Regions from separate parts of the Mycolicibacterium arcueilense genome, predicted to be linked through region 2. Evidence: predicted binding sites of a transcription regulator. Region 2 holds the regulator's gene; each other region holds the start of a gene.
The links. Region 2 encodes LexA, which represses DNA repair genes until DNA is damaged. Its sites were predicted from a motif close to CGAACANNTGTTCG; they were not measured.
Positions count from the first base shown of each region.

Region 1: a site for LexA is predicted at 1,728-1,741, ahead of AC4LGL_RS12775 (HNH endonuclease signature motif containing protein). Genes of this name have one in related genera too.
Region 3: a site for LexA is predicted at 1,768-1,781, ahead of cofD (2-phospho-L-lactate transferase). Genes of this name have one in related genera too.

Region 1 is NZ_JBZTYL010000007.1:1,738,752-1,748,396, forward strand. It holds gene AC4LGL_RS12770 (molybdopterin-dependent oxidoreductase) at 1-251, shown strand, start outside; gene AC4LGL_RS12775 (HNH endonuclease signature motif containing protein) at 248-1,723, opposite strand; gene AC4LGL_RS12780 (GntR family transcriptional regulator) at 2,034-2,759, shown strand; gene AC4LGL_RS12785 (4Fe-4S dicluster domain-containing protein) at 2,756-2,983, shown strand; gene AC4LGL_RS12790 (ABC transporter substrate-binding protein) at 2,994-4,424, shown strand; gene AC4LGL_RS12795 (ABC transporter permease) at 4,421-5,281, shown strand; gene AC4LGL_RS12800 (ABC transporter ATP-binding protein) at 5,278-6,027, shown strand; gene AC4LGL_RS12805 (fumarate reductase/succinate dehydrogenase flavoprotein subunit) at 6,024-8,708, shown strand; gene AC4LGL_RS12810 (aldehyde dehydrogenase family protein) at 8,713-9,645, opposite strand, start outside.
Region 2 is NZ_JBZTYL010000007.1:1,534,586-1,544,230, forward strand. It holds gene AC4LGL_RS11715 (LGFP repeat-containing protein) at 1-1,087, shown strand, start outside; gene lexA (transcriptional repressor LexA) at 1,136-1,858, opposite strand; gene AC4LGL_RS11725 (LysM peptidoglycan-binding domain-containing protein) at 2,101-2,631, shown strand; gene nrdR (transcriptional regulator NrdR) at 2,796-3,251, shown strand; gene AC4LGL_RS11735 (PhzF family protein) at 3,253-3,930, opposite strand; gene AC4LGL_RS11740 (alpha/beta fold hydrolase) at 3,999-5,021, opposite strand; gene AC4LGL_RS11745 (proteasome assembly chaperone family protein) at 5,057-6,082, opposite strand; gene AC4LGL_RS11750 (trypsin-like serine peptidase) at 6,254-7,078, shown strand; gene sthA (Si-specific NAD(P)(+) transhydrogenase) at 7,072-8,487, opposite strand; gene AC4LGL_RS11760 (DUF4192 domain-containing protein) at 8,649-9,645, shown strand, end outside.
Region 3 is NZ_JBZTYL010000007.1:738,985-748,629, reverse strand. It holds gene AC4LGL_RS07850 (phosphomannomutase/phosphoglucomutase) at 1-154, opposite strand, end outside; gene AC4LGL_RS07845 (DUF3499 domain-containing protein) at 272-691, opposite strand; gene AC4LGL_RS07840 (metallopeptidase family protein) at 823-1,245, shown strand; gene AC4LGL_RS07835 (WhiB family transcriptional regulator) at 1,289-1,693, opposite strand; gene cofD (2-phospho-L-lactate transferase) at 1,988-2,977, shown strand; gene AC4LGL_RS07825 (coenzyme F420-0:L-glutamate ligase) at 2,974-4,317, shown strand; gene AC4LGL_RS07820 (NUDIX hydrolase) at 4,314-4,862, shown strand; gene AC4LGL_RS07815 (DUF732 domain-containing protein) at 4,859-5,203, opposite strand; gene AC4LGL_RS07810 (hypothetical protein) at 5,366-6,715, shown strand; gene manB (mannose-1-phosphate guanylyltransferase ManB) at 6,763-7,842, opposite strand; gene AC4LGL_RS07800 (glycosyltransferase family 2 protein) at 7,844-8,734, opposite strand; gene rfbD (dTDP-4-dehydrorhamnose reductase) at 8,731-9,615, opposite strand.

The DNA.
Region 1 (9,645 bases), 200 kb from region 2:
CAGAAGTGGCGTCGACCGCAGGCAAGATCGTCGTGCCCGTCGAGGTGACCGACGCGATCAAACCCGGTGTGGTGTCGATGCCGCACGGTTGGGGACACGGCCAGCCCGGCACCCGGCTCGGTGTCGCCAACGCCGCACCCGGGGTGAACACCAACATCCTGTCGCTTCCGGACTTCATCGACGAGCCGTCCGGAAACGGCGCACTCAACGGAATCCCGGTGACAGTCAGCCGGACGCTGGTTCACGGCTAGGGCTCCGGAGGAACCAATAGTTCCTCGGGGTGGAAGTGGTGATTGAGGTTGCCTTGCCCCGTGTCCATCAGGGGCGGGGGATGCCAGTGAATGCGACCGGTATCTGGATCGACGCTGGTGGTCCAGCCGAGCCCGACCAGACGGTTGTCAGGGCCGCAGGTCAGGGCGAGGGCAGGGGCGTCGGTGCGTCCGCCGTGTTGCCAGTCGGCTTTGGCGTGGTGCGCCTCGCAGTAGTCCGCCGGGGCGGTGCAACCCGGGCGGGTGCATCCGCGGTCTCGGTTGTAGAGCAGAAGGCGTTGGGCTTTGGTGGCCAACCGTTTCGTGCGGGCCATGTACAGGGGCTCTGCGGTGTGGTGTTCGTAGACGGTGAGGTAGTGAAAGCTGTGCGATGCCAATCGGATGAGTTCTGTCATCGGCATCCAGATGCCCGCCCCGGTGACGGCGATTCCGGCGCCGGCCTCCAATTCAGCCAGGGTCGTGGAGACCACCACGGTGACCGGGAGTCCGCCGTGCTGGCCGAGCCGTTTGGACATCAGTAGTTCGCGCAGCGCCACTTTGAGTGCGTCGTGGTTGCGTTGAGCCTGGGTCCGGGTGTCGCGGCAGGCTGCTTCCTGCTGTGCCTGTTGCTGTGCTGGCGAGGCCTCGGTAGCCGTCGTCTCGGGCCCGGCCTCAACGTCAGCGGCTTCGCCGTCAGGGGCGTCGGGAATGTCGAGCGGGTTGGGTGACGGGTTGTGGAGTGGCTCAGGGTCATTGGGGTTGTTGATGCCGGGTGCGCCCCAAACGCCGGTGACCGTGGTCAGGTAGGCAGCGGTCTCGGGGTCCAGCCAACCCTGGACGTGAACCAACCCGTCGGCGTCCTGTTTGCCGATGCGCAGCCCACGCAGGTGGGCTGCGACGTCGGGACTATCGCCGTCCTGGTTGAGCAGATACAGCAGTTTGTCGGCAGCGGCCTTCAGGGTTTCGGGAGTGTCACGGGTCGCCGTGGCCACCAGGTCCGACTCGATCTGGGCGAGTTCGGCTGGGCCGACGTACTTTTCCGCTTCCACCACCGTATGGCTGATGATCGTGACGTGTTCGGTGTTGATCGACCCTGACCGCAGCGCCTCCGCGCATGCGGGCAGCATCGGCTCCAGCACCTCGCCGGTGAGGCCATATCGCGGCCCGAGGTCGGCGGCCGCGGCCACTCTGCGTGACGCTTCCTTGCGACTGATCCGCATCCGGGTGGCAAGGACGTCAGTCCATGACTTTCCACCGATCTCCCGTGGACCGGTCAGGGCCATCAGCGCCGACTGGATGCGGTGATCGACCGTCGCCTGCGCGCGAGCCTGCCGCTCGCGCTCGGACTGGATAGCCAGTAACTCCGCAGTGTCGAACCCAGTGAAATCAACATCGACAAGCGTCGTGGTCGCGGCCAGGTGGTCGGCCAGCGCGGTCTGTACCGCGCCCCGGTTCTGCGCGAACCCGACCTTCATGATTCGAACACTAGTTCGAGTGACCGACAAGAAACCGCTGTTTGGGGCGGACGGGGCCAAAGTGACCAAAGTTTTTTCAGACAGGCCCAGCGGACCCAAACGACGTTTCAATCATCGCGATTTGTAAATTCTCCTCGCGGTCGAGGTGGCGCAATGCGAGCCGCGACGGCGGTTTCGCCAGGTACCGGACGTCGGCTGGCGGCGCAATCAGTTAACCTGCGCAAACGGCAGATTCGCCGCACTGCGACACCCCTGAATCGCCGCTTACCGTGAGTGCGTGTCGTCGCAGCCCGAAGTCCATCCCGTATCGCTGCCGAGTCGCCGTGCGCGCGCCGATCAGGCCCGCCAGGTGGCCGACGTTCTGCGCCACCAGATCTACGAAGGCACCTACGACCGGGCGCTGCCGTCCGAGGCGGAACTGGCTGCCGAGTTCTTCGTTTCCCGCAACACCATTCGTGAAGCCCTGGCCGTCCTCAAGAACGAGGGCCTGATCGACCGGGGCACCAAGGTCGGCACGCATGTGGCGGCCAGAAAATACGATCACGGCCTCGACGCGTTGGTAGGACTGAAGGAAACGTTCAAGGACTACGGCGACGTTCGCAACGAAGTGAGGGCCGTTCAGCGGCTGTCGGCCCCGCCTGCAGTGGCCCGCAAGCTGGCGCTCGAACCCGGTGCCCAGGTCGTCTTCATCGAGCGCCTGCGCTATCTCGCCGACCTTCCGGTGTCGCTGGATCTGACCTACCTGGCTCCCGAGATCGGTGAGCAGGTGATCGACCATCCGCTGGAGAGCAACGATATCTTCGCGCTCATCGAACGAGTCAGCGGGCGCCGTCTGGGCGGGGCAAGCCTTGCCCTGGAAGCGGTTTCGGCTGACGCACACACGGCCGCGATGTTGCAGGTGCCCGCCGGATCGGCCCTGTTGATGTCGGAACGGCTGACCAGTCTGGATGACGGCACACCCGTCGACCTGGAGTACATCAGGATGCGTGGTGACCGAATCACCATGCGAGGCAACCTTGTTAGGAGAGACGCATGACACTGGTCAATCAGCGCGCCGATGTCCCGGTGACCATCGACGAATCCCTGTGTATCGAGGGCTGCACATTGTGCGTCGACGTGTGTCCGCTGGATTCGCTGGCCATCAATCCCGAGAACGGCAAGGCCTTCATGCACGTCGACGAGTGCTGGTACTGCGGGCCCTGCGCGGCTCGCTGTCCCACCGGCGCCGTCACCGTCAACATGCCCTATCTCATCCGCTAGAGGACCCGATGTGAAAACAGCCCTGATCGCCCTCACTGCCGGCCTCACGCTCGTGACCGCCGGTTGCTCCCTGGACTCGGCGACGAAGTCGGCCGATACCGTCGACGTCGTCGTCGGCTACCAGTCCAAGACCATCAACACGGTGACCGCCGGAACGTTGTTGCGCGCCCAGGGATACCTGGAGCGTCGGTTGGCCGACATCACCACCCGCACCGGCACCAAGTACAACGTGACGTGGCAGGACTACGACACCGGAGCACCGATCACCGCGCAGATGGTCGCCGAGAAGATCGACATCGGGTCCATGGGTGACTACCCGATGCTCATCAACGGGTCCAAGACGCAGGCCAACGAACGCGCCAAGACCGAGATCGTCTCGGTCACCGGGTACAACCCGAAAGGTGCGCTGAACATGGTTGTGGTGGCGCCGGATTCACCGGCGAAGTCGTTGACCGATCTGGCCGGCAAGAAGGTCTCGGCCAGCGTCGGATCGGCGGGCCACGGCATGTTGGTGCAGGCCCTCGGCAAGGCCGGCGTCGACGCCAAGACCGGTGTGGAGGTGCTCAACCAGCAGCCTCAGGTCGGCGCCTCCTCGCTGGAATCAGGTCAGGTTCAGGCACTCTCACAGTTCGTCGCCTGGCCCGGGCTGTTGGTCCAGCAGGGCAAGGCCAAACTGCTCTACGACGGAGCCGAGCTGAACTACCCGACCTTGCACGGAGTGGTGGTGCGCCGGGCGTATGCGGCCGACCACCCGGAGGTGCTCGACGCGTTCCTGCAGGCACAACTGGATGCCACCGACTTCCTCAACAGCAAGCCTTTGGAGGCGGCCCGCCTCGTCGCCGAGGGCAGTGGGCTGCCGCAGGAGGTCGTCTACCTGTACAACGGGCCGGGCGGAACCTCGTTCGACACCACGCTCAAGCCGTCGCTGGTCGACGCACTCAAAGGCGATGTGCCCTACCTGAAGTCGATCGACAACTTCGCCGACCTCGACGTCACCGGTTTCGTGCAGGATGCACCGTTGCGGGCGGCGTTCGCGACGCGTGGTCAGGACTACGACAAGGCGCTGGGGTCGAACGTCAACCCCTCGGCGTTGAGCGGCACCGATCCGGTGTGCCACACCGCTGTCGACAATCCCGCCACCGCGGGCGAACTGTGGCTCGACGGGTCTGATGCCACTACGGCGGCCGCGACGCCGGTCTGCCTGCTCAAGGCGATCCGACAGGCAGAGGGCGAGGGCAAGAAGGTCCGCGCCGCCTACATCTCCGACGCCGAACTGGGTACGCGGTGGTTCGCCGACAAGGCGGTGTGGGTGCGCCTGCCGGAGTCGGGCGCCGAAGGCTACCTGCCCTTCGGTACCCAGGCAGGCGCCGAACGTTATGCCGCAGCGCATCCCGGCGCGGCGATCGTCGATTACCGGCAAGCGCTGGCAGGTGCGGTGTGACCACCACCGATGCCGCGCCGGCCGCAGTCAGCGACCCGCCGGTCGCGCCGGAAGCCCGTAGCACCCGCCGCCCGCCGTCAGTCTGGCGGCATCGTCTGATCCGCCTGACGTCGGTGGTGGGGGCCATCGTGCTGTGGCAGCTGTTGACAGCCAACGACGTGCGGTTCGGGCTGCGGTTCGACACGCTGCCCACGGTCACCGAAATCACTGCGGCCCTGGTGAACCGGCTCGGCACCCCGGAGTACTGGCTGGACCTCGGCCAGTCGCTGATCCGGATCCTCACCGGATTCGGAATCGCCGCGGTGATCGGGGTGATCACAGGAATCCTGCTGGGGCGCACCGCCCTGTTCGCCGACATCTTCGGTCCGCTCACGGAACTGGCCCGGCCGATCCCGGCGATTGCCATTGTGCCGGTGGCCATCCTGTTGTTTCCCAGCGATGAGGCGGGGATCGTGTTCATCACGTTCCTGGCGGCCTACTTCCCGATCATGGTCAGCGTCCGGCATGCGGTGCGTGCGCTTCCGACCATCTGGGAGGACTCGGTCCGCACGCTGGGTGGTGGTCGGCTCGACGTGCTCCGCCAGGTGGTGCTGCCCGGCATCCTGCCGGGACTGTTCGGCGGGCTCTCGGTCGGTATGGGCGTGGCCTGGATCTGTGTCATCTCGGCCGAGATGATCTCGGGCCGCCTCGGTGTGGGTTACCGCACCTGGCAGGCGTACACGGTGCTGAACTACCCCGACGTGTTCGTCGGCATCATCACGATCGGTGTGCTCGGCTTCCTGACCGCCGCGGCGGTCGAGCTGATCGGCCGTCGGGCCACCCGTTGGCTGCCACGCGGTGAGGAGAGCGTGCGATGACCACAACGCTTGCCGGCACGGGACTGCGCCTGCAGCTCGACGGAATCACGTTGTCCTACACCGGCGCCCCGGTGATCGAGGAGCTGAGCCTCACGGTGGAGCCTGGCGAGATCCTGGTGCTGACCGGCCCCTCGGGATGCGGTAAGTCCACGGTCCTGCGTGCGCTCACCGGGCTGCTGCGGCCCGATGCAGGCCGGGTGCTGGCCGACGGCGAACCGGTCACCACCACCTCGAGGGACCGCGGAATGGTGTTCCAGGACAGCGCCCTGCTGCCGTGGCGCACCGTGCGGTCCAACATCGAACTCGCCCTGCAGTTGCGGGGGGAGCCGAAAACCAATCGTCGGGAGCGGGCTGATCGCTGGATCGCCGAAGTCGGCCTGTCCGGTTTCGCCGATTTCCTGCCGAAGAACCTCTCCGGCGGAATGCGGCAGCGGGTCCAGCTCGCCAGAGGCCTGGCCGGCGCACCCCGCGCGGTGATGATGGACGAGCCGTTCGCCGCGCTGGACACGCAGACCCGGGCAGCCATGCAGCGGTTGCTGATCGACACCTGGAAGGCGCATCCGACGACGATCGTGTTCGTCACTCACGACGTCGACGAGGCACTCATCCTCGGTGACCGGGTCGCTGTGCTCGGTCGTGCCGGCCAGCCGTTGCGCGCCCTCATCGAGGTGGGCCAGCCCCGGACCGACCATCCCGAACGATCGGCGCTGCGCGCCGAGATCATTGCCGCTTTGGAGCAACCTTGACCGAACTGACCGAGATTCCCGATGTCGATGACGCGATCCGGATCGACTGCGACGTACTGGTGATCGGCGGGGGCACCGCCGGCACCATGGCCGCACTCACCGCGGCCGAGAACGGTGCCCAGGTGCTGCTGTTGGAGAAGGCGCACGTGCGGCACTCCGGTGCGTTGGCCATGGGGATGGACGGCGTCAACAACGCCGTCATCCCCGGCAAGGCCGAGCCGGAGGACTACGTCGCCGAGATCACCCGGGCCAACGACGGAATCGTCAACCAGCGCACCGTTTATCAGACCGCCACCCGTGGCTTCGCCATGGTGCAGCGGCTCGAGCGGTACGGCGTCAAGTTCGAGAAGGACGAGCACGGCGAGTATGCCGTGCGGCGCGTGCACCGATCCGGCTCCTACGTCTTGCCGATGCCCGAGGGCAAGGACGTCAAGAAGGCCCTGTACCGAGTGCTGCGGCAACGGTCGATGCGCGAGAAGATCCGCATCGAGAACCGGTTCATGCCGGTGCGGGTGCTCACCGACGGGGGCAGGGCGGTCGGCGCGGTCGCATTCAACACCCGCACCGGTGAATTCGTCACTGTCGCGGCCAAGGCGGTGATTCTGTCCACCGGAGCGTGCGGCCGACTCGGACTGCCGGCCTCGGGATATCTGTACGGCACCTACGAGAATCCCACCAATGCCGGTGACGGATACGCGATGGCCTACCACGCCGGCGCCGAGCTTTCGGGAATCGAATGCTTCCAGGTCAATCCGTTGATCAAGGACTACAACGGCCCGGCCTGTGCCTATGTGGCCAACCCGTTCGGCGGCTACCAGGTCAATGCGCTGGGGGAGCGGTTCGTCGACTCCGACTACTGGTCAGGCCAGATGATGTCCGAGGTGAAAGAGGAGATCGAATCGGCCCGTGGACCGATCTACCTCAAGGTCAGCCATCTGCCCGACGAGACGCTGACCACGCTGGAGAACATCCTGCACACCACCGAGCGGCCGACCCGCGGAACGTTCCACGCCAACCGCGGGCACGACTATCGCACCCACGACATCGAGATGCACATCTCCGAGATAGGTTTGTGCTCAGGCCATTCCGCATCGGGCGTATGGGTGGACGAGCATGCCCGCACCACTGTCCCGGGCCTGTACGCTGCCGGCGACCTGGCGTGCGTGCCGCACAACTACATGATCGGCGCTTTCGTCTACGGCGACCTGGCCGGTGAGCACGCGGCCTCCACATTGTCGGAAGTGGCTGTGCCGGGTCAGCTTCCGGCCGATCAGGTGGCCGAGGCTCATGAGCTCATCTACCGTCCGCTGCGTCACCCGGACGGTCCGCCGCAGCCGCAGGTCGAGTTCAAGCTGCGCCGGTTCGTCAACGACTATGTGGCGCCGCCGAAGACCGCGACCAAGCTGTCGATCGCGGTGCAGACCTTCGAGCGGATGGAGGCCGAGGTCGAGGGGATCGGAGCCCGCACGCCGCATGAGTTGATGCGTGCCGCCGAGGTGTCCTTCATCCGCGACTGCGCGGAGATGGCGGCGCGTTCGTCGTTGACCCGGACCGAATCGCGTTGGGGTCTTTACCATGAGCGGGCAGACCTGCCCGAGCGGGACGACCAGCAGTGGCGTTACCACCTGAACCTGTACAAGGGCGACGACGGCTCCATGCAGTTCGTGAAGCGGCCGGTGGCACCGTATTTCGTCGCGGTCCCCGAGTTGGACCACCTGACCTCGCAGGACCCGGTGACGGCGGTCGAACAGCCACACCTGCACGGCGGCCGGGCTCCGGCTGTCGAGCGGTCCCGCGTCCGGACCACCGATTCCGGGCAGCCGCCGTCGCCACGCATCGCCGCGGTGCTGGCCTTGGAGGAGCCCACGCTGGAGGATCTGAGCGGCTACCTGACCGACGCGGACGCCGGCGTGCGCCGTACCGCGGTCGCCACCCTCGTCGAGTATCTGCCCGACGGGTACCAGCCTGCGTTGGTGGCCGCGCTGGCAGACGACGACGCCGGGGTGCGGCGCGAGACCGCCGACGCGGTCCGTGAACTCGTCGAGGTCCTGCCGGACCCGGGCGCCTTCGTCGACCGACTCGAGTCCGCAGACCCGGTGGTCCGTGCCGTGACGGTGTACCTGCTGAGTTCCCGGCGCGCCGGTAGCGCCGAGGCGTACCGGGCTGCGTCGACCGACATCGATCACCGGGTTCGGATCGAAGCCGTGCGCGCTCTGGTGTCGGTCGACGACCACACCGGCGTCGCGGCAGCCACGACCGACGAGAACCGGGAGGTGCGGATCGCCGCGGTGGGCGGCCTGGCGACCCTGCGGGCCGGTGCCGATGCGGTGCGCGTGGCACTCGACGACCCGGATCCGCTCGTCCGGGCGGCGGCCCTGGCCTCCCTCGGCGCGGTCGGCTGCACCGGCGACGACGTGGTCAGCGTCGAGAAGGCCTTCACCGAGTCGGCCTGGCAGATTCGTCAGGGCGCGGCCCGGGCGTTGGCCGGGGCCGTGCCGGAGGTGGCGGTACCCACCCTGTCGCGGGCGCTGGACGATCAGCATCTCGATGTCCGCAAGGCCGCGGTGCTGAGCCTGAGCCGGTGGGCGGATTCGGAGACGGCGCGTCAGGCGCTGACCGTGGCGTTGGACGACAGTGACGCCGATGTGCGGGCGTACGCGCGTCAGGCGCTCGCTGGCTGAGCGGTCATAGTCCGATGTAGACCGACTTGGTGTTGAAGTAGGCCTCTAGTCCCTTCTTGCCGCGCTCACCGCCCCAACCGGACTGCTTGTGGCCACAGATCGGCATGGAGGGGTCCGCCGCCAACGCGGAGTTCACCCAGATCTGGCCACCCCGAAGGGAATTCGCGACGCGATGGGCGCGGCTGAGGTTCTCGGTCCAGATCGCGCCGGCCAGGCCGTACTCGGTGTCGTTGGCGGCGGAGATCGCCTCTTCTTCTTCGTCGAAGGGGATCACCGAGCCGACCGGGCCGAAGATCTCCTCAGTGATCAGCCGCATGTCGGGGGTGGTGTTGGTGACGATGGTCGCCTCGTAGAAGTAGCCCTTGCGATCCATCGGCTTGCCGCCTGTGATCACCTCGGCGCCGCCTGCCACACCGTCGCTGACGATGCCCTCCACGCGCTTGCGCTGCTTCTCGCTGATCAGCGGGCCGAGAACCGACGTGGGGTCCTCGTAGCCGCCCATCGGCAGCATCTGCGCAAAGCCCGCCAGCCCTTCTACGACCTGGTCGTAGATCTTGCGTTGGACATAGATACGGGATGTGCAGGAACAGTTCTGGCCGGAACCGGCGAGCAACCCCATGCCGGCACCCATGATCGCCTTGTCGAGATTGGCGTCGTCGAACATGATCAGCGGCGATTTCCCACCGAGTTCCAGCGTCAGGCGCTTGAGGTTGCCTGCGGCGGCCTTGACGATCAGACGCCCAACCTCCGTCGACCCGGTGAACGCGATCTTGTCTACGTCCGGGTGCGCGGTGAGCGCCGCGCCGGTGGTCTCGCCGTACCCAGTGATGACATTGAGCACACCGTCGGGCAATCCTGCCTCGCGGAAGATCTCTTCGAGCTTCAGCGCGGACAGCGGGGTCTCCTCAGCCGGCTTGAGCACTGCGCTGCATCCGGC
Region 2 (9,645 bases):
GGCCGGACCGCAGCCCTCCGACACCGACAGCAAGAAGCCGTTCTCCTGGCATTGGAGCTGGTGGTGGCTGATCGCGGTGATCCCGGTCGTGCTGCTCGCCGGGTTGATCGTCGGTGCCGCACTGTGGCACCGTCGCCGCGCCGGTGGCGATGACGACTTCGACCACGATCCGTTCGACGACGACTACGACGGCGGACCGGGAGATTCGTCCTACGACGAGGGTCGATATGACGACGCGCGCTACGGCTCGCGTGGGTACGACCACGATGAGTACCGCGATGGCGGTGGCTCCGACGCGGCCAACGGCTACGGCCCGAGCGCTGCGTACGGCGACGCCGCGACGGCGCGGTTCGCCGGCCCGGGCGAGGAATCTTCAGGCGCGGCGTCTCCGTACGACGGCCCCACCGATATCGCCATTCCGGTCAGCCAGTGGGCCGCTCCGCACGGATCGGCCAGTGGTTACGGGGTGCCGGGCGAGGAGGAGGAACCGCCGGAGGATTCCTCGCAGTTGGTCGGGGAGCAGGGCTTCGACGACTATGACGACGATGACGACTTCGAAGACGACTATGAAGATGACGACTTCGAGGACGACGACTTCGGCGACGAGGATCTCGATACGCCGATCGACGCCGAATTCGAGGAGGTCGCCGAGGGCGACGATGTCGACGACATCGAAGCGGAACTCGTGGACGAGGACCTGGTGGATACCGGGTCAATGCCCGGTCCGGTGGGCGGAGTGCGTGAGGCACAGGGTTTCGCAGGGCTGAGCGGCCTGGCGGTCCCGAGCGATCAGGACAACGTCGACACCGCGCCGACCCGCGTCATCACCGAGGCCGAGGCATACAGCAGCGAGGCGCACAGCGGGCGCCACGCCGCCATCGAACTCGACGAGATACCGACTGCCACCGCTATCCATCTGCCGTTGGACGATCCCCACCGTGCGCCGGAGGGCTATCCGATCAAGGCGGACACGAAGTCCGGACGGTACTGGGCGCCCGACAGTAGCGAGTACGACGACGCAGTGGCCGAGATCTGGTTCGCCAGTGAGGAATTCGCCCGCACGAACGGGTTCGTGCGCACGGACTGAGGGCTGTGGGGCTCGGCAGCCGTCAGGTGAGGCCGGGCCCTCGTCCGGTCAGATCTTGCGGATCACGGTGACGACCTTGCCGAGCACCGCTGCGTCGTTGCCCGGGATCGGGTCGTATGCCGGGTTGTGCGGCATCAGCCAGACCTGACCGCGGGTCCGCTTGAACGTCTTGACGGTGGCCTCGCCGTCGATCATGGCTGCCACGATGTCGCCGTTGTCGGCCACGCTCTGCTGGCGTACCACCACCCAGTCGCCGTCACAGATGGCCGCATCGACCATCGAGTCGCCGACAACCTTGAGCAGGAACAGTGAGCCCTCGCCGACCAATTCGCGGGGCAGCGGGAAGACGTCCTCGACGGCCTGCTCGGCCAGGATGGGGCCGCCCGCGGCGATACGGCCGAGCACCGGCACGAACGTCGGCTCGGGGAGCGCGTCGGAGCCGGCCACGTCGGTGGACACCAGTGCGGCGGCCGTCGGATCGTCGGCGGCGCGCACGTCGACAGCGCGCGGGCGGTTGGGATCGCGGCGCAGGTAGCCCTTGCGTTCCAGGGTGCGCAACTGGTGGGCGACCGACGAGGTCGAGGTCAATCCGACCGCATCGCCGATCTCGCGGATGCTGGGCGGGTAGCCGCGAGTGGTCACCGACGCGCGGATCACGTCGAGAATGGTGCGTTGCCGGTCGGTGAGGCCGCCCTCGGCCCGGCGTGGACCCGCGCCGTCCGATCCGGCCGGGCTTTCCGTGTTGCCGTCCCTGCTGCGGTCGTCGCTCATGGGGCCGAATGTAGTCCCTGATCGAACATTAATCAAACATGTGTTCGACGCGTGTTGTGGGCGTGTCTGCTGGTGGGGCGCATGGGGCGGCGGTTCGTGCTCGTGCGCGGGGTTCGTGGCCGGAACTTGTCGGTGCCCTGTTCTATCGTTTGGCAACAGTTCGATCACATGTTCTATCAATCGAACACCTGAGCGAGTATGTTCGAACACAAGAGCGAAAGAGTCCACCGAAAGGCAGTCAGATGGCGATCATCGATATCCCCGCCGATAGCCGTTCCCGCGCTGTTCGGGCCGTGCCCCAGTCCTCACCGCAGCGGGCCCGCTGCGCCGCAGGCGCCAGGGGCAGCGCCACCTTCGGTACCGGTGTGGCCCGGCCGGTACGCCGGGTGCAGCGGGCGCAGCGCCCGGGCCGTGCCCGCCCCGCCGCCGGTGCGGTCCACTACCGCGGAACCGGTGTGCTGATGTCGCGGGCGTCGCACCGCAGCCGGCCCATCACGCCGCTGACCACGGTGTTACTGGCCCTGGTCGCCGCCGGTATCACGGTGTGGCTCGGCCTGGTGGCCCAACTCGGTGGGGTGATGGGGGCCGAGAGCCCGCAGCCGGCGGAACTCGCGGTGGTCCAGGTGAAGTCCGGGGAGTCGCTGCAGCAGGTGGCACGCCGGGTTGCCCCGGATGCTCCGGTGGCCCGGGTCGTCGAGCAGATTCGTGACCTCAACCAACTCGACTCTGCCGCGGTCGACGCCGGGCAGACACTGCTCGCACCGGTTGGCTGAGCAGCGCAATGTCCGCTGAAACGTCCTGGCAGGCAGCATCACTGGCCGGTGTCGGCGTGAGCACCTACATGCCACTGGACCCGGCGGTGAGTCTGCCGAGGGCATCGCGGGTACGCTCAAGGGCGCTCGAACTAGTTGTCCGGCGGCATGACGAAGGAGCGGTAATGCATTGTCCGTTCTGTCGTCATCCTGATTCGCGTGTCGTCGATTCCCGCGAGACCGACGAGGGGCAGGCCATCCGGCGCCGGCGGTCGTGCCCGGAGTGCGGACGTCGGTTCACCACTGTGGAGACCGCGGTGCTGGCCGTGGTGAAGCGCAGCGGGGTGACCGAGCCGTTCAGTCGGGAGAAGGTCATCCGCGGAGTGCGCCGGTCCTGTCAGGGCAGGCAGGTCGACGACGATGCGCTCAATGTCTTGGCGCAGAAGGTCGAGGACGCGGTCCGCGGCCTCGGCACGCCGGAGATCCCCAGCAATGAGGTCGGCCTGGCGATCCTCGGACCGCTCCGCGAACTGGACGAGGTCGCCTACCTGAGGTTCGCCTCGGTGTACCGGTCATTCTCCTCCGCCGAGGACTTCGAGCGCGAAATCGAAGCCCTGCGGGCGCATCGCGCCGAGGCGTAGCTCAGTCGAGTTGGGTTGTGCCGTCGTTGACGACGCGGCCGGCCAGACGTACCCAGCCCTCCGGACTCCAGCGGGTCTCGATCACCGAACCCTTTCCCTGGAGGATCGTGAGATCCCGGCTGAGATAGTCGGTCATCCGTACTGCCGCCGACCCCGTGGCCTCGTCTTCGGGAATCCCGAGATGCGAGGCGAAGGATCGGGATCGCAACGTGCCGTGCGCTTCGTCGCTCCAGGCCCACAGGTAGGCGTCATCGAAATCGTCAGGGTCGGCGGCGAGCACCTCGTCGACCGTGGCCAGGTCATAGATGGCGAATTCCGGGGCCCATTCCGAGCGGGCATTGACGATGGCGCGATCGTCGTCGTACTCGACGGGAAGGATCCCGGCGGGCACCCGCAATGTGTTGACCGGCAACCCCTTTTCGCGCAGCCACCACGATGCGCCGACCGTGGGATGTCCTGCGAACGGCAGTTCGGCGACCGGTGTGAAGATGTGGGCACTGGCGGACTTACCGCCCGGCTGCGGAAGATCGATGAATACCGTTTCGCTGTAACCCAATTCGGTGGCGATCCGCTGACGGTCGGCGGGGGCGACGTTGCTGTTGTCGACCACGCCGAGCGGATTGCCGTGCTTGCCCTCGGAGTCGGTGAACACACGCAAAACAGTGACGTCGATGGCCATAGACCGATGCTACGTCGCGGCCCGCGCCGTCCGGGAGGGCCGCTCGGGGAACCTCGTGGGGGAGCAGGTCAGGTGGCGCTGCGCTCGTCGGCGTCCATTGCGTCGAGCACCGCGATCTGAGTGTCGAACGGCCCGCTCATCGTCGCCTCGGTCCGGCCGCTGCGCAGCAGGCTGCGGAGCCGGTCCTGGTCGTACACCGACGGTTCGGTCGTGTCGATGAAGCGTTCGACCACCTCGACGAAGCGGTCGGGATCGTCGTGGAACGGAAAATGCCCGGATCCGGAGAAAATCTCCAACTGGGAACCGGGCATTGCGGCGTGCGCCATGTGCGCGTGGCTGACGGGGATGACCGAATCGCTTTCACCCCAGACCAACTGGACCGGCACCGATTCGGTCAAATAACAGCGGTCCAGCATGGTCACCACCTGGCCGCGCCAGTCCACGACGGCGCGCAGGGTCCGGGCGAACGCCGACGATGCCGTCGGCTCCGGCAGATCCGCGAGGATACGCAGCATGTCCGGGATGTCGCGGCCGAGACCGGTTGAGCCCAATACGGTGCCCGCGGCCCGACCGGCCAGTTGCAACGCCGGCAGCACCAGGGGCAGTCGCAGCAGGGCCAGCGCCTCACTGCCCATCGGGAGCGAGGCCACCCGCAGAGCCACGTTGACATCCTTGGTGACGCCACCGGAGCCCACGAGGATCAGCCGATCCACCAACTGCGGGAACTGGTAGGCGAACTGCATCGCCACGCCACCGCCGAGTGAATGTCCGACCACGGTCACCCGATCGATGTCGAGCACGCTGAGTAGGTCGCGCATGCCGTTGGCGTACGCCGCGACCGAATAGTCCGCACGCGGCTTGTCGGAGCTGCCGTGGCCGAGCAGATCCGGAGCGATCACGGTGAACCGTTGTGCCAGCGCCGATTGCACGGTGTGCCAGGTGGTCGAGTTGTCACCGATGCCGTGGATCAGCAGGATCGCCGGACCGGATCCGGCCACCCGGAAGGCCCGTCGGTATCCGTGGATCGTGCGGTATTCGAGCGTCGGGGTGAGCTCGCGGACGGTCCGCAGATGGGGCTTGCGTTCGGTCATGCTGGTCAACCTCGCCCTCGCCCGGTGTCGGGCTGCTATGAGTGGTTGTCGCCGTTCGGGAAGCCGTCGCCGAAGCCGTCCCGCCCGTCTTTGTACCTGTCGTCCTTGTGCTTGTCACCGGTCTGCTGGGCGAGGAACCGTTCGAACTCGGCTCCCAGCTCATCACCGCTGGGCAGTTCCTCATCCCGCGCCAGCAGAGACCGATTCTCCTGTGCGGCAACGAACGCATCGTACTGGCGCTCCAACCCGGTCACCACCTGAGCCACCTCTTCGCTGGCCTCTACCTGCTCGTTGATCTTGCTGTAGACCTCGGCTCCGGCCTCGGAAAGTTTCTCCAACGGCAGTTGTAGCGAACCGGTCCGGGCGACCTCGGCCAGTAGCGCCTCGGCAGCCGGCGGATAGGCCGTCTGGGCCAGGTAGTGCGGGACGTGCACGGTGTACCCCACCACCTCGTGCCCATGCTGGGCCATGCGGAACTCCAGCAGGTTGGAGACGCTCGCCGGAACCTGGACTTCGCCGACCCACGGGGTGTGGTCGGCGATCAGCTCCTTGTCGTTCGCGTGCGCGGTGAGCATGACGGGGCGCGTGTGGGGCACCGCCATCGGGATGGTGCCGAGGCCGATCACCTGGCGGACCCCGAGCTGTTCGGCGAGCAGCCGCACCGCGGTGATGAACCGCTCCCACCGCAGGTCCGGCTCCAGGCCGGCCAGCAGCAGGAACGGCGTGCCCACGCCGTCGTGCAGCGCGTACAGGTTCAGCTCGGGTTCGTCGTAGCTGGTGAAATGGTCGGTCTTGAATGTCATCAGCGGCCGGCGCGACCGGTAGTCGAGCAGCTCGTCGATGGCGAAGGAGGCCACCAGCTCGGTGTCGAGCGTGTCCTTGAGATGCTCGGCGGCCAGGCGGATCGCGTGGCCGGCATCGGAGAAACCCTCCAGCGCGTGGATCAGCACCGGGCCGCGTCCATCCGAAGACGACAGCTGCGGGGCCGGGAACTCAAGCTCGTACATGCCGCTCTGGTCGGGCTGGTAGTGCTGATCGGGGGTGTCGCTGGTGTCGGTCATCTCGCTTCGTCTCCTCGCTGCGGTAGGACGCTGTGACGGCCTACCGCCGTATCGTCCAGTGTCCCGCATACCCGTCCTGCGGGTTCGTTCCGCCCCGCTTGTGCGTTCGAACGCGCCGGGCTGGGGGTCGCATTCCGGCAGTTCTCCGCGCGATCAGGCAAAATCGTGATGATGCGCGCGACCCGGATGGCGAAATTCACAGTCGCGGCTGCCCTGACGGCGGCCGGGGCGGCGGCGTGCACCGTTCCGGGCCCCACCACCGGTGGGGCGGCAGCCAGCCTCACGACCGCCCCGCCGAGCAGCACACCGGCTGCGGCCAGCGCGTTGTCGCAGGCCGGGGTCGAGTCGGTGACGCCGGATCGTCGGGTGGGGGCGCTCTTCCTGGGCGATACCACGACGCACACCTGTAGCGGGTCGGTGCTGGCCACCCCGACAGCTGACCTCATCCTGACGGCCGCGCACTGCCTGCTCGACGGTGTCGACACCACGTTCGTCCCCGGTTTCGGCGCGGGCGCCGGTGACACCTGGCACGTGAGCAGCGTGTATCTGGACTCGCGCTGGCTCGCCAACCAGGATCCTCAGGCCGACTATGCGATCGTGCGGGTGACCGGGGATTCCACCGCCAGCCTGCTGGCCGAATCCGGTGGCGGGCTGACCCTGGGGTCGGCGCCGGCGGCGGGCAGCCCGGTGACGGTGACCGGTTACCCGATGGGTGAAGGCGGCAGCCCGATGGCGTGCCGCGGCGCGACCGAGTCGTCACTGCAGGGATTCCCGGCCCTGGCCTGTGCGGGCGTGACCGATGGTTTCAGCGGTGCCCCGTGGGTTTCGGGGTCGACGGTGACCGGGTTGGTCGGCGGACTCGACGGCGGCGGCTGCGACGACGACGTGTCCTACTCACCGCGCTTCGACGACCGGATCGCGCGCCTGCTCGTCCGCGCCGAGGCCGACGGCCCCGGCGACGCGGCGCCGGCGGCCCTCGAATCGGACTGTCAGTAGCGGAACTGGTTGAGCGCGCGCAGCTTGTTCATCACGTCCAGCGCCGCGACCTTGTAGGCCTCGGAGAACGTCGGATAGTTGAACACCGCGTCGACGAGGTATTCGACGGTGCCGCCGCAACCCATCACGGCCTGCCCGATGTGGACCATCTCGGTGGCATTGGTACCGAAGATGTGCACCCCCAGTAGCCGCAGATCCTCGGTGGACACGAGCAGTTTCAGCATCCCGTAGGAATCCCCGGCGATCTGCCCGCGCGCCAGTTCGCGGTACCGGGATACGCCGACCTCATACGGAATCGAATCCTTGGTCAGATCGACCTCGGTCGCCCCGACGAACGACACCTCAGGGATCGAGTAGATGCCGATCGGCTGCAGGCTCATCATGGCCTTGGTGGGTTCGCCGAAGGCGTGGTACGCGGCTAACCGGCCCTGCTCCATGGATGTCGCGGCCAGCGCCGGGAATCCGATGACGTCGCCGACCGCGTAGATGTGGTCCACCTTGGTGGTGAAGTTGTCGTCGACGTAGATGCGGCCGCGGGCGTCGGCCTCCAGACCGGCGTTGGCCAGGTCGAGGTGATCCGTCTGGCCCTGGCGTCCGGCCGAATACATCACGGTCTCGGCGGGGATCTGCTTGCCGCTGGCGAGGGTGGTCACCGTGCCCGAGGTGCCGATGTCGACGGCGGTCACCTCTTCGCCGAACCGGAACGTCACCGCGAGGTCGCGGAGGTGGAAGCGCAACGACTCGATGATCTCGGGATCGCAGAACTCCAGCATGTCGTCGCGCTTCTCCACCACGGTGACCTTGGTGCCCAGCGCGGCGAACATCGAGGCGTACTCGATGCCGATGACCCCGGCGCCGACCACCACCATCGAGGTGGGCAGGGTCGCGAGATTGAGGATGCCGTCGGAATCGAGCACGCGTGCCTCGTCGAACGTGACGCCGGCCGGTCGGGCCGGTTTGGTTCCGGTGGCGATCACGATGAAACGGCCACGGACAGTGACCAATTCAGCTCGGTTGGGATCCTCGACGAGGATCGTGTGCTCGTCGGAGAATCGGCCGTGCCCGGTGTACAGCTCGATGCGGTTACGCATCAGCTGAGACCGCACGACGTCGATCTCCTTGCCGATGACGTGCTGGGTGCGGGACAGCAGATCGGCGGGGGTGATCTTGTCCTTGACGCGGTAGCTCGCGCCGTAGAGTTCGCGCTGGCTCATACCGGTCAGGTAGACGACGGCCTCACGCAACGTCTTGGACGGAATGGTGCCGGTGTTGACGCACACTCCGCCGAGCATCATGCCCCGCTCGATCACCGCAACGGTCTTGCCCAGTTTCGCTGCGGCGATGGCGGCGCGCTGGCCCCCAGGACCCGAACCGATGACAACGAGGTCATATTCCTGCATCGAACCCATGGGTCAACTGTCTACGCGGGGTTGCGGAACCGGCACATGTGGCTGACGCCGAATACCGAGTGAACAAACGGGTTATCCCCAGCGCAGAGTCCATCCCCAACCACTGCCGCCGCCCGGTTCGGGCCGCGATCGGTGACGGGGCGGGTTGGCACGGTCGGGCCATGACTACACCATCGCCCTCCTCGCCCGAGTTCGACTTCCACCTCAACCGCCCCGGCGCGCTGATCGCCGCACTGCCCGCGGTGCTCGGCTTCGTCCCGCACCGCAGCCTCGTGCTCGTCACCGTCGACCGGGGCGAGTTGGGCTGCGTCATGCGCGCCGATCTGGCCGACGACATGTCGGGCCGCGTCGCGCACCTCGTCGACCTCGCGGCGAACGCCGGCGCGGACGCCGTGATCGCTGTGGTCGTGGACGATCACAGCCGGGACTGCCGGGTGTGCGATGACCGCTACCGCGACCTCGCGGCGGTGCTGGACGAGGCGCTGGCCGCGGACGGCATCGAGCTCTACGCCGCGCACGTGGTGGACAAGGTGGCCGCCGGGGGGTTCTGGCACTGCGCCGACGGTTGTGGCGCAGAGGGATACGTGGACGACCCGGGCGCGTCACCACTGGCGGCAGCTGCGGTGCTCGACGGCCGGCGGCTCTACGGCAGCCGTGACGAGCTACTTCGGGTGATCCGGCCGGACCTCGTGGCCGCGGCCTCGATGAAACGGCCATTGGAGCTCGCGGCGCAGCGGCCGGGGTGCCCGGACATCCGGCCCGACGACGAGGTGCGCGGGGACGTCGAGGCCGCAATGCGGGCAGCGGCGCAGGTGGCCGAGGGAGATGCGCCCGGCAGTACCGAGTTGGCGCGGTTGGCCGTCGGGTTGGCCGATCCGAGGGTCCGCGACACGCTCTATGCGCTGGCGGTCGGGGAGTGCGCGGAGCAGGCCGAAGCGTTGTGGGCGCTGTTGGCCCGTAATCTGCCCGATCCGTGGCGCGCCGAAGCGCTTGTTCTGCTGGCCTTCTCGGCGTATGCGCGGGGCGACGGGCCGCTGGCCGGGGTATCGCTCGATGCCGCGTTGGACGCACGGCCCACGCACCGGATGGCGGGCATGCTCGACACCGCGCTACAAGCGGGCATGCGGCCGGAGCGCATCCGGGAGCTGGCGGTCACCG
Region 3 (9,645 bases), 800 kb from region 2:
CGATCACCACCTGTGCGGCACCTTCGGCGCGGACCAGGCGGGCGAACGCACCGGCGACGTCGGCCACGAACGCTTCGTCGATCTGGCTACCGACCAGACCACGGACGTCATAGGCCTTGATGACATCGTGAACAGCCGCCGCTGGCCTAGACATATAGCTCCTTGTGAAACGGGATCGTTGGCGCCAGCCTAACCGTCGGGCGGCGCCGACACGTTCACTACTCTTGGGCCGGGCGTCGTCTAATCAGGATCTAATCAGGGCTCGTCCGGGCTAGTTGTCGGGGTCCGGCAACACCCGCAGGTGCCCGCGACGGCGGCCGTTGCTCTCGGCGGGACGCGCCTGCGGCGCCATCACCGCATTGGACCCCACACCGGTGGAGGGATCGGAGAATCCGGCCACCACCCCACTGTGGGGAACCGCACCCGGCTGACCTTCCCGCACCGCGTCGGCGAGTGCCACGAGGTCGTCCTCGTCGGGGTGGGTGGGCAGCGGGCCGGCATGACGGACCAACTCCCAGCCTCGCGGCGCCGTGATGCGGCCGGCATGGCCGACGCAGAGGTCCCAGGAATGGGGTTCAGACACCGTGGCCAGGGGTCCGACCACCGCCGTGGAGTCGGAGTAGACAAAAGTCAACGTCGCCACGGCATAGTGCGGGCACCCGGGCCGGCAGCAGCGACGGGGAACATTCACGCAACAGAGATTACTTTGGACGGTCGCTGTGCGGTGCCGGACACGCGCAGCCGCCGGGTGCCCGATCCCGAACCGTTACGATCATCGCCGTGGCCCAGCGAAACTCATGGCGATCGCGTCGCGGCCGCGATATGCGCGGACCGCTGCTTCCGCGCTCGGTTCCCGGCTGGCGTAGCCGCGGCGAGCGGTTCGACATGGCCGTGCTGGAAGCCTATGAGCCGATCGAGCGTCGGTGGGCGGCGCGGATCAAAGAACTCGATGTCGCGGTGGATGAGATTCCGCGGATGTCCCCGAAAGATCCCGAGGGCGTGCAATGGCCGCCCGAGGTCATCGCCGACGGACCGATCGCGTTGGCGCGGTTGATACCGGCTGGGGTTGATGTCAGAGGAAATGCGACCCGGGCTCGAATTGTCTTGTTCCGCAAGCCCATCGAGCGCCGGGTCAAAGGATCCGATGAGCTAGCTGACCTGCTGCATGAAATCCTGGTGGCACAGGTGGCCACCTATCTGGGAGTTGAACCGTCAGTCATCGACCCGACGATCGACGACGACTGACGTCGAGCGCTACATCGTGCGATGAGCGCTCCGCCGGAGAGCGTCAGATGATGCCGCGTTTGAGGCGGCGACGCTCCCGTTCGGACAATCCTCCCCAGATGCCGAAACGCTCATCGTGCGCGAGCGCATACTCCAGGCAGGCATCCTTGACTTCGCAGCCCAGGCAGATGCGCTTGGCCTCGCGGGTAGACCCGCCCTTTTCCGGAAAGAACGCCTCCGGGTCGGTCTGTGCGCACAGCGCACGTTCCTGCCATTGGTCGTCTTCGTCTTCCGGATCAACATCAATGTGTTCGGGAACCGAACTCACCGGAACCAGACTCAGTTGAGGACGTCCGGCCGCCCCCAGCGGTGTCGGTCCCACGTTGATGTGCGGTGCGTTGTCTACCGAGCCGAGTAGCCGATCGTCAAACCGGACCACATGATCGAAATCGCCGCTCTCATAAGACATTATCCCCCGCCTCCTCACTCGGTCTCGTAGATCCTAAGTGGAGCCCCACTACTGCGATGTGCGGTCACCCCATTCGAACAGTTGATCGAATCTCGGTCCGCGACACCGGAATCGGTCACCAACCGGGAAATGACACATCTGTGATTACACACGTGTTAGCTGCCAGGGTCAAGCGCCAGAGCGCGATTTCATACCATCTCGTAATGTCAAATCGGCGCGTCGCGACATCGGCGTGTCCTGCCCGTGACGACGTCGTTTCCATCCGCACGCCCTCAACGCCTAGGGTCGGACGTTGTGAAGATCACCGTTCTGGTCGGCGGCGTCGGAGGCGCCCGGTTTTTGCTGGGGGTACAGCACCTGTTGGGCCTCGGCCAGTTCGCCGGGACCGACAGCAAGCATGAGCATGAACTCACCGCGATCGTGAACGTCGGTGACGACGCCTGGATGCACGGCGTCCGCATCTGCCCAGACCTCGACACCTGCATGTACACACTGGGTGGCGGTATCGATCCGGAGCGCGGCTGGGGCCATCGCAATGAAACGTGGCACGCCAAGGAAGAACTCGCTGCCTACGGTGTGCAACCCGACTGGTTCGGACTCGGCGACCGGGACCTGGCCACCCACCTGGTCCGCACCCAGATGCTGCGCGCCGGCTACCCGCTGTCGCAGGTCACCGAAGCACTGTGTAAGCGCTGGTCACCGGGTGCGCAGCTGCTGCCCGTCACCGACGACCGCAGCGAGACCCACGTGGTCATCACCGATCCCGAGGATGGGGAACGGCGGGCCATCCACTTCCAGGAGTGGTGGGTGCGTTACCGCGCACAGGTGCCCTCGCACAGCTTTGCGTTCGTCGGAGCGGAACAGGCAACCGCCGCGCCGGGCGTCACCGAGGCGATCGCCGACGCCGATGTGGTGTTGCTGGCGCCGTCGAATCCCGTCGTCAGTGTCGGACCGATCCTGCAGATTCCCGGTGTCCGCGGCGCGCTGCGCTCGACCAAGGCGCCGGTGGTCGGTTACTCCCCCATCATCAATGGAAAACCGTTGCGCGGCATGGCCGATGAGTGCCTGTCCATCATCGGTGTGGAATCCACCTCACAGGCCGTCGGCCGGCATTTCGGCGCCCGGTCGGGCACCGGAATCCTGGACGGCTGGCTGATACACGAGGGTGATGAGGCCGACATCGAGGGCGTTCAGGTGCGCGCGGTGCCGCTGCTGATGACAGACCCGTCGACCACCGCCGAGATGGTGCGGGCCGGCCTGGACGTGGCCGGCGTTCCACTGTGAACACCGAGCACGGATCAGCCGGTCGGGTCGAGATCCTGCCCGTACCAGGGCTTCCCGAGTTCCGGCCCGGAGACGACCTGGCCACCGTTCTCGCCGAAGCGGCACCTTGGCTGCGCGACGGTGATGTACTGGTGGTCACCAGTAAGGTCGTTTCCAAGTGCGAAGGCCGTATCGTCACCGCTCCTTCCGACCCGGAAGAGCGGGATACTCTGCGGCGCAAGCTGATCGACAGCGAGGCAGTTCGGGTTCTCGCCCGCAAGGGCCGGACGCTGATCACCGAGAACGCGATCGGACTGGTCCAGGCCGCTGCCGGAGTGGACGGCTCCAACGTGGACTCGAACGAGTTGGCGCTGCTCCCGGTCGATCCCGACGGCAGTGCACGGGCCCTGCGCGAAGGTCTGCGTGAGCGACTCGGCGTGACCGTCGCCGTCGTGATCACCGACACGATGGGCCGCGCCTGGCGCAACGGCCAGGCCGATTTCGCGATCGGCGCGTCCGGGCTCACCGTGCTGCACGGTTACGCGGGCGCACACGATCGGCACGGCAACGAGCTGCTGGTTACCGAGGTGGCCGTGGCCGACGAGATCGCCGCCGCGGCCGATCTGGTCAAGGGCAAGCTCACCGCGATCCCCGTCGCGGTGGTACGCGGGCTGGAACTGCCCGACGACGGGTCGAACGCCCGTACCCTGCTGCGCTCCGGCGAGGACGACCTGTTCTGGCTCGGCACGGCCGAGTCGATCGAGCTGGGACGTAGCCAGGCTCAGCTACTGCGCCGCTCGGTGCGCACATTCTCCGACGGACCGGTTGACCACGCGCTCATCGAAGCCGCCATCGGCGAGGCGCTCACCGCACCCGCCCCACACCACACCCGCCCGGTGCGGTTCGTCTGGGTGCAGGACGGCGCCACCCGCGTCCGGCTCCTGGATCGGATGAAAGACAAGTGGCGGGACGATCTGAGCGGCGACGGCCGAGATCCCGAGTCCGTCGAGCGGCGCCTGAACCGCGGCCAGATCCTGTACGACGCTCCGGAACTGGTAATTCCGTTCATGGTTCCCGACGGTGCCCACAGCTATCCCGACGAAGCCCGCACGCAGGCCGAACACACCATGTTCACCGTCGCCGTGGGCGCGGCGGTGCAGGCCCTGCTGGTGGCGCTGGCGGTGCGTGAGGTGGGCAGCTGCTGGATCGGATCCACGATCTTCGCCGCCGATCTGGTCCGTTCCGAGCTCGATCTCCCGCCGGATTGGGAGCCTCTGGGGGCCATCGCAATCGGTCACCCCGCCGATCCGCAGCCTCCGCGCGATCCGGTGCCCACCGACGGCCTGCTGGTCGTGAAGTGAGCGCCGAGAGCCTGCACGCCTCCGCCGTCGAGGTGTTGACGCATTGGCAGACAGCCGATCCCGGTCAGGACACGCTGCGACATGCGATGCTGTCATTTCTGGCAGCCCGTCCCGATGCCTGCCTCCGGGCGTGCGTGCCCGGCCACATCACCGCCTCGGCGCTGGTCATCGACCACACCGGCACCCAGACACTACTCACCCTGCATCCGCGCTTCGGCCGTTGGCTGCAACTCGGCGGGCATTGTGAGGAAACGGATTCCGACATTCGCGCCGCTGCTTTGCGCGAGGCCACCGAGGAGTCCGGGGTCACCGGGCTGACCATCGATCCACAGCTGGCGGCGCTACACGTGCACCCGGTGACGTGCTCGCTCGGGGTGTCGACCCGCCACCTAGACATGCAGTTCGTGGTACGGGCGCCGGCAGGTGCCGAGATCGCCTGCAGTGACGAGTCTTTGGACCTACGGTGGTGGCCGTTGGAGGCGCTGCCCGAGGGTACCGACTTCGGGTTGACCCAACTCGCCGGCACCGTGACGGGATCCGCCTAGCCCGGCGCCTGCGTGCAGTAGGCCCGGCGGGCAGCGCGCAACGCAACCGCGGCTTGATCCGGAGCGGCGCCGTACTGGCCCGCCATCTGATCGATCACTGCCTGTGCCGGCGTACCGGTGTACAACAGGCGACACATCTGCCGGCCCACCGTCAGCAACTGGTCGTCATCGCCGGGAAACACCCCGCGCGTGGCGTTGAGGTAGGTGTTGTCTTCCCCGGTCAGCGGGATGGGCCAGGCCGCCGCCTCGGGTGCGGTGATTCCCAGAACCCCTCCGAACACCAATAGCGCTGCTATCGGCGCGACCGCCCTGCGCCGCCGTCCGTTGAACACGTTGAACATGGCCCTCCCCCTTCGACCATCAAATCCTAAGGCTCGATGGCGACCGGCAAACACACTTTCCGGCGCCAGAGGCCGCCGAAGTTAGGTAGTCGACTACTCAAGCGCTGCTGGGCCCGATCTCCCTACCGTTGATAAGCCACGGAAATACGGGTGGGAGGCACCATGAGTCTGCAGATCGAATCCCCTGCCGAAAACTCCGCCGGCGGCAAGAATGGCGACGAGCCGCCGGAGCAGCAGACTTCGAAAGTCGAAACCCCGCTGGGTGTCCGCCCCCGGGTCACAGAGGCTCTGCTGCTCATCTGCCTGACTGTCCAGACCGCAGTAGTTCTCTGGCTCGCGGTCTGGGACGCCACGCTGACCCGTTCAGCCTGGGATCTGTTAGGTGCCGCACTGCTTCTCGGTATCGGGATCACATGCGCGCTCGCGATCGGCGCAATACTGAGAAAATCGTCGAGCGCTTTCCTCACGGCGATGACAAGCCAGATCTTCGTGGTCTGTCTGGCGGCGTACGTGTGGCTCGTCGACGAGCGCAGCCCCGTCCGGCAAGTGATCGGCATCACCGGGACGGCGCTGGTCTTCGGCGCGGTCGCTCTCTTCTGGATGGTCTACCTGGCCAGGTACACCCATGGAGCGATCAACCGGGGCGCGGTGGCAGTCGTCGCATTGTTCCCGGTGTTGGGCCTGGTCCAGTTCTGGCTGCAGTCGGACTACCTGCCGGCGCGTTCACTTCCCCTGGTCGATGTACAGGCCGAACTGACTCCAGTGGGTTCCTCGGGTTCGATCATCCACCTGTCCGCCAACCTCACCATCCATAATCGCAGTTCGGTAGCGGTCGACATCCCGGCGGGTGTCATGCGGGTAAGGGCATACCCGTTCGGGGTCCCGGAGGAGCCTGCGACCACCAATACGGTTGCCTCGTATCTGGATCCGGTGGGAAGCATGATCGGCGATTATCGCCAGATCCCGGTCCTGCCCAGCGACTCCAAGTTGCTGTATGCGGGCAGCATCGGCGCCGCTGGGAAGTTCCTGACGCCCGGGTCCACCACAGGTGCGCAGATGATCCTCGATATCAACCCGCAGACTGTGCGGTTGGTCCAGATGGGTGTCAGCATCGTCGCCGTGACCCGCCGCGCTGTGCAGGACACCCGGACCTGCTACGAACCCAAGAAGTCATACACCGAGGACATTGAAGCGTTCCTGAAAGAGGCACGCCGGCTGCATGATTGGGTGGGTGGTGGCCAGGCGCTCTGCACCGAGACGCAATTCGCGGCCAGGGGTGCGATCGAAGAACTGGTCTCCGACCACCCGGTGCTGAGGATCTCCACCGTGGTGGACCACCCCGTGTTCACCACGCCGATGTTGGTACCGCTTCTGGGCACCAAAACCTCTCTCGACGATCCTGCGGGCGGGATGGACGAGGCCGCCACCATCGAAACAGCTACGCCCTCAGGAATATTCGGCGCCGGCGCCGAATATGCACCTGCCGACTCCGACTTGCACAAAACGGGTTGAGCGCCACCGAGACTACGGTTTCTGACGCATTTCCGCCGATTCTCGTCTCAGACGTCGGTGGAGTACCGGATGCCGCCGTCGGGGATGGACACCCCGGGCCACACCCTGGCCCCGCGCAACAGTTCGCAGCGCGCACCGATGTCGGCGCCGTCGCCGATCACGCCGTCACGGATCAGTGCCCGCGGGCCGATACGGGCACCGAAGCCCACGATCGAACGTTCAATCACCGCACCGGCTTCCACGCGCACCCCGTCGAAGATGACCGCGCCGTCGAGCCGGGCGCCCGCACCGATCTCGGCTCCGCGGCCCACCACGGTGCCACCGATCAGCAGGGCGCCCGGTGCGACCGCCGCACCTTCGTGGACCAGTGACTCACCGCGCTGACCGTTGAGCGCCGGTGACGGCGCGATCCCACGGACCAGATCGGCAGAGCCGCGGACGAAATCCTCGGGTGTGCCCATATCGCGCCAGTAGGAGGCGTCGACGTATCCGCACACCTTCAGCCCGTCGGTGAGCAGTCCCGGGAACACCTCGCGCTCGACCGAAACCGGCCGCCCCTTCGGAATCTGGTCGATCACATGCTTTTTGAACACATAGCAACCGGCGTTGATCTGGTCGGTGGGCGGGTCCTGGGTCTTTTCCAGGAATGCCGTCACGCGACCGTCGGCATCGGTGGGCACACAGCCGAACGCCCGCGGGTCACTGACGCGCACCAGATGCAGCGTCAGGTCGGCCTGGTGGGTGTCATGGGACTCGAGCAACGCGCCGAGATCGGCCGCCGACAGCACGTCACCGTTGAACACCATGGCCGTGTCGTAGCGCAGCTTGTCGGCCACGTTGGCGATCGCGCCACCGGTGCCGAGAGCTTCGGTCTCGGTGACGTATTCGATCTCCAGCCCCAGGTCGGAGCCGTTGCCGAAAGCTTCCTCGAAAACCTCGGCCTTGTACGAGGTGCCCATCACGACATGTTTGATGCCGGCCACCGCGATCCGGGCCAGCAGATGGGTCAGGAACGGCACGCCCGCCGTGGGCAACATCGGCTTGGGCGCCGAGAGGGTCAGTGGCCGCAGCCTGGTGCCTCGTCCACCGACGAGGACGACAGCGTCCACCTCCGCGGGATTGATCACGTCAGTGCCCTTTCGCCTGTTTACGTCGTGAACTACCGACCACCAGGCCCGCACGTGCTGCCAGCGCGCCCCGAATTGTCCACCGTAACGGCGCCTGCCAGGGCGCCGGGTATCGATCAGCCAAGAAAGTGTAGGTACTGCGGTGATGGGCAGCCAAGTTGCGCGCCGGGTCACGGCCGGTGGAGTGACCCTTGTGGTGCAGCACCTCCGCCGTCGGGACGTACACGTTCTGCCAGCCGGCCCGGCCGATCCGGTCCCCGAGGTCGACGTCTTCCATATACATGAAGTAGCGCTCGTCGAACCCGCCGACCGCGTCGAAGGCGGCCCGGCGCATCAACAGGCACGAACCGGACAGCCAGCCGACCTCGCGCTCGCTGGGGTCCTGCCGGTCCTGGCGGTAGGCCGCCGTCCACGGATTCGACTTCCAGAACGGGCCCACCACGGCATGCATGCCGCCGCGGACCAGGCTGGGCTGATGGCGCGCCGACGGGTAGACCGAGCCGTCGGGATCGCGGACCAACGGCCCGAGCGCACCCGCGCGCGGCCACCGCTTCGCCGCCTCGAGCAGCAGATCGATCGAGCCGGGGCCCCACTGCACGTCGGGGTTGGCGACGATGAAAAATTCCGGGCAGTCCGCATCCGATATCTGCTCGGCGCCGCGGTTGACGGCGCTGCCGTAACCCAGATTGCTGCCGGTTCGGAGCAGGCGCACGTTCGGGTAGCGCTTCTCGGCCTGTTCGGGTGCGCCGTCGGTGGAGCCGTTGTCAGCCATGACGACCGTCACCGGACGGTCGGTGGCCAGGGCGAGAGAGGCCAGGAAACGGTCCAGGTGTCGACCCGGCGAGTACGTCACCGTCACCACCACGAGCGGGCGGGCCGCATCCTCAGTCACGGCGTAGAGGGTAGCGGGCCAGACGGGCTCTCTTTTCCAACCGCTGTGACCAGGGCTTCCCGCCAATCCGGCAGCGGAGTCAGGCCGGCCTCGGCGGACCGGAGCCCGGACAGGACGGTGTAAGCCGGGCGGGGTGCGGGCCGCGGGTGCCGGTCGCTACCTACCGGGCGAACCCGCTCGGGATCTGCGCCGACGGCGGCGAACGTCGCCCTTGCCTGCTCGAACCTGCTGGTCGCTCCGGCGTTGGCGGCGTGCAGCACGCCGGGCCGGACGCCGCCGTCGGCGATCTGCAGCAGGGCCGTCACCAGGTCTCCGGTGTAGGTCGGTGACCCGATCTGGTCGGCGACCACATCCACCGGACCGTCGCCGGCGGCCAGCCTGCGCATGGTCGCCACGAAGTCTTTCCCGTCGCCACCGCGGTACACCCATGCCGTGCGAACGACGTACGCGTCCGGTTTGGCGGACAGCACCGCCTGTTCCCCGGCCAGTTTCGTCTGGCCATAGATGTTGACCGGCCCGGTCGGGTCGTCCACCTCATAGGGGGTACGCCGATGAGCCGACACGCCGAACACGTAATCGGTAGAGATGTGCACCAGCGCCGCACCGGCGCGGGCGCACGCCGTGGCGAGGTTGCCCGGGCCCACGGCATTGACCGCATAGGCCCTGTCCTGGTCGGTTTCTGCGGCGTCCACCTGCGTGTATGCCGCGCAGTTGATCACCACGTCGCCGGGTTCGACGAACCCTCGCACCGTGTCAACGTTGGTGATATCACAATCGGCGGAGGTCAGGGCCAGCACGTCACGACCCTCACGACGTCCCTGATCAGCCAATACTCGGCCGACCATGCCGCCGGCCCCGGTGATCACAATCCGTTGCGCCATGCGACCGAGTCTGGCACGCCGGTCCGCGTT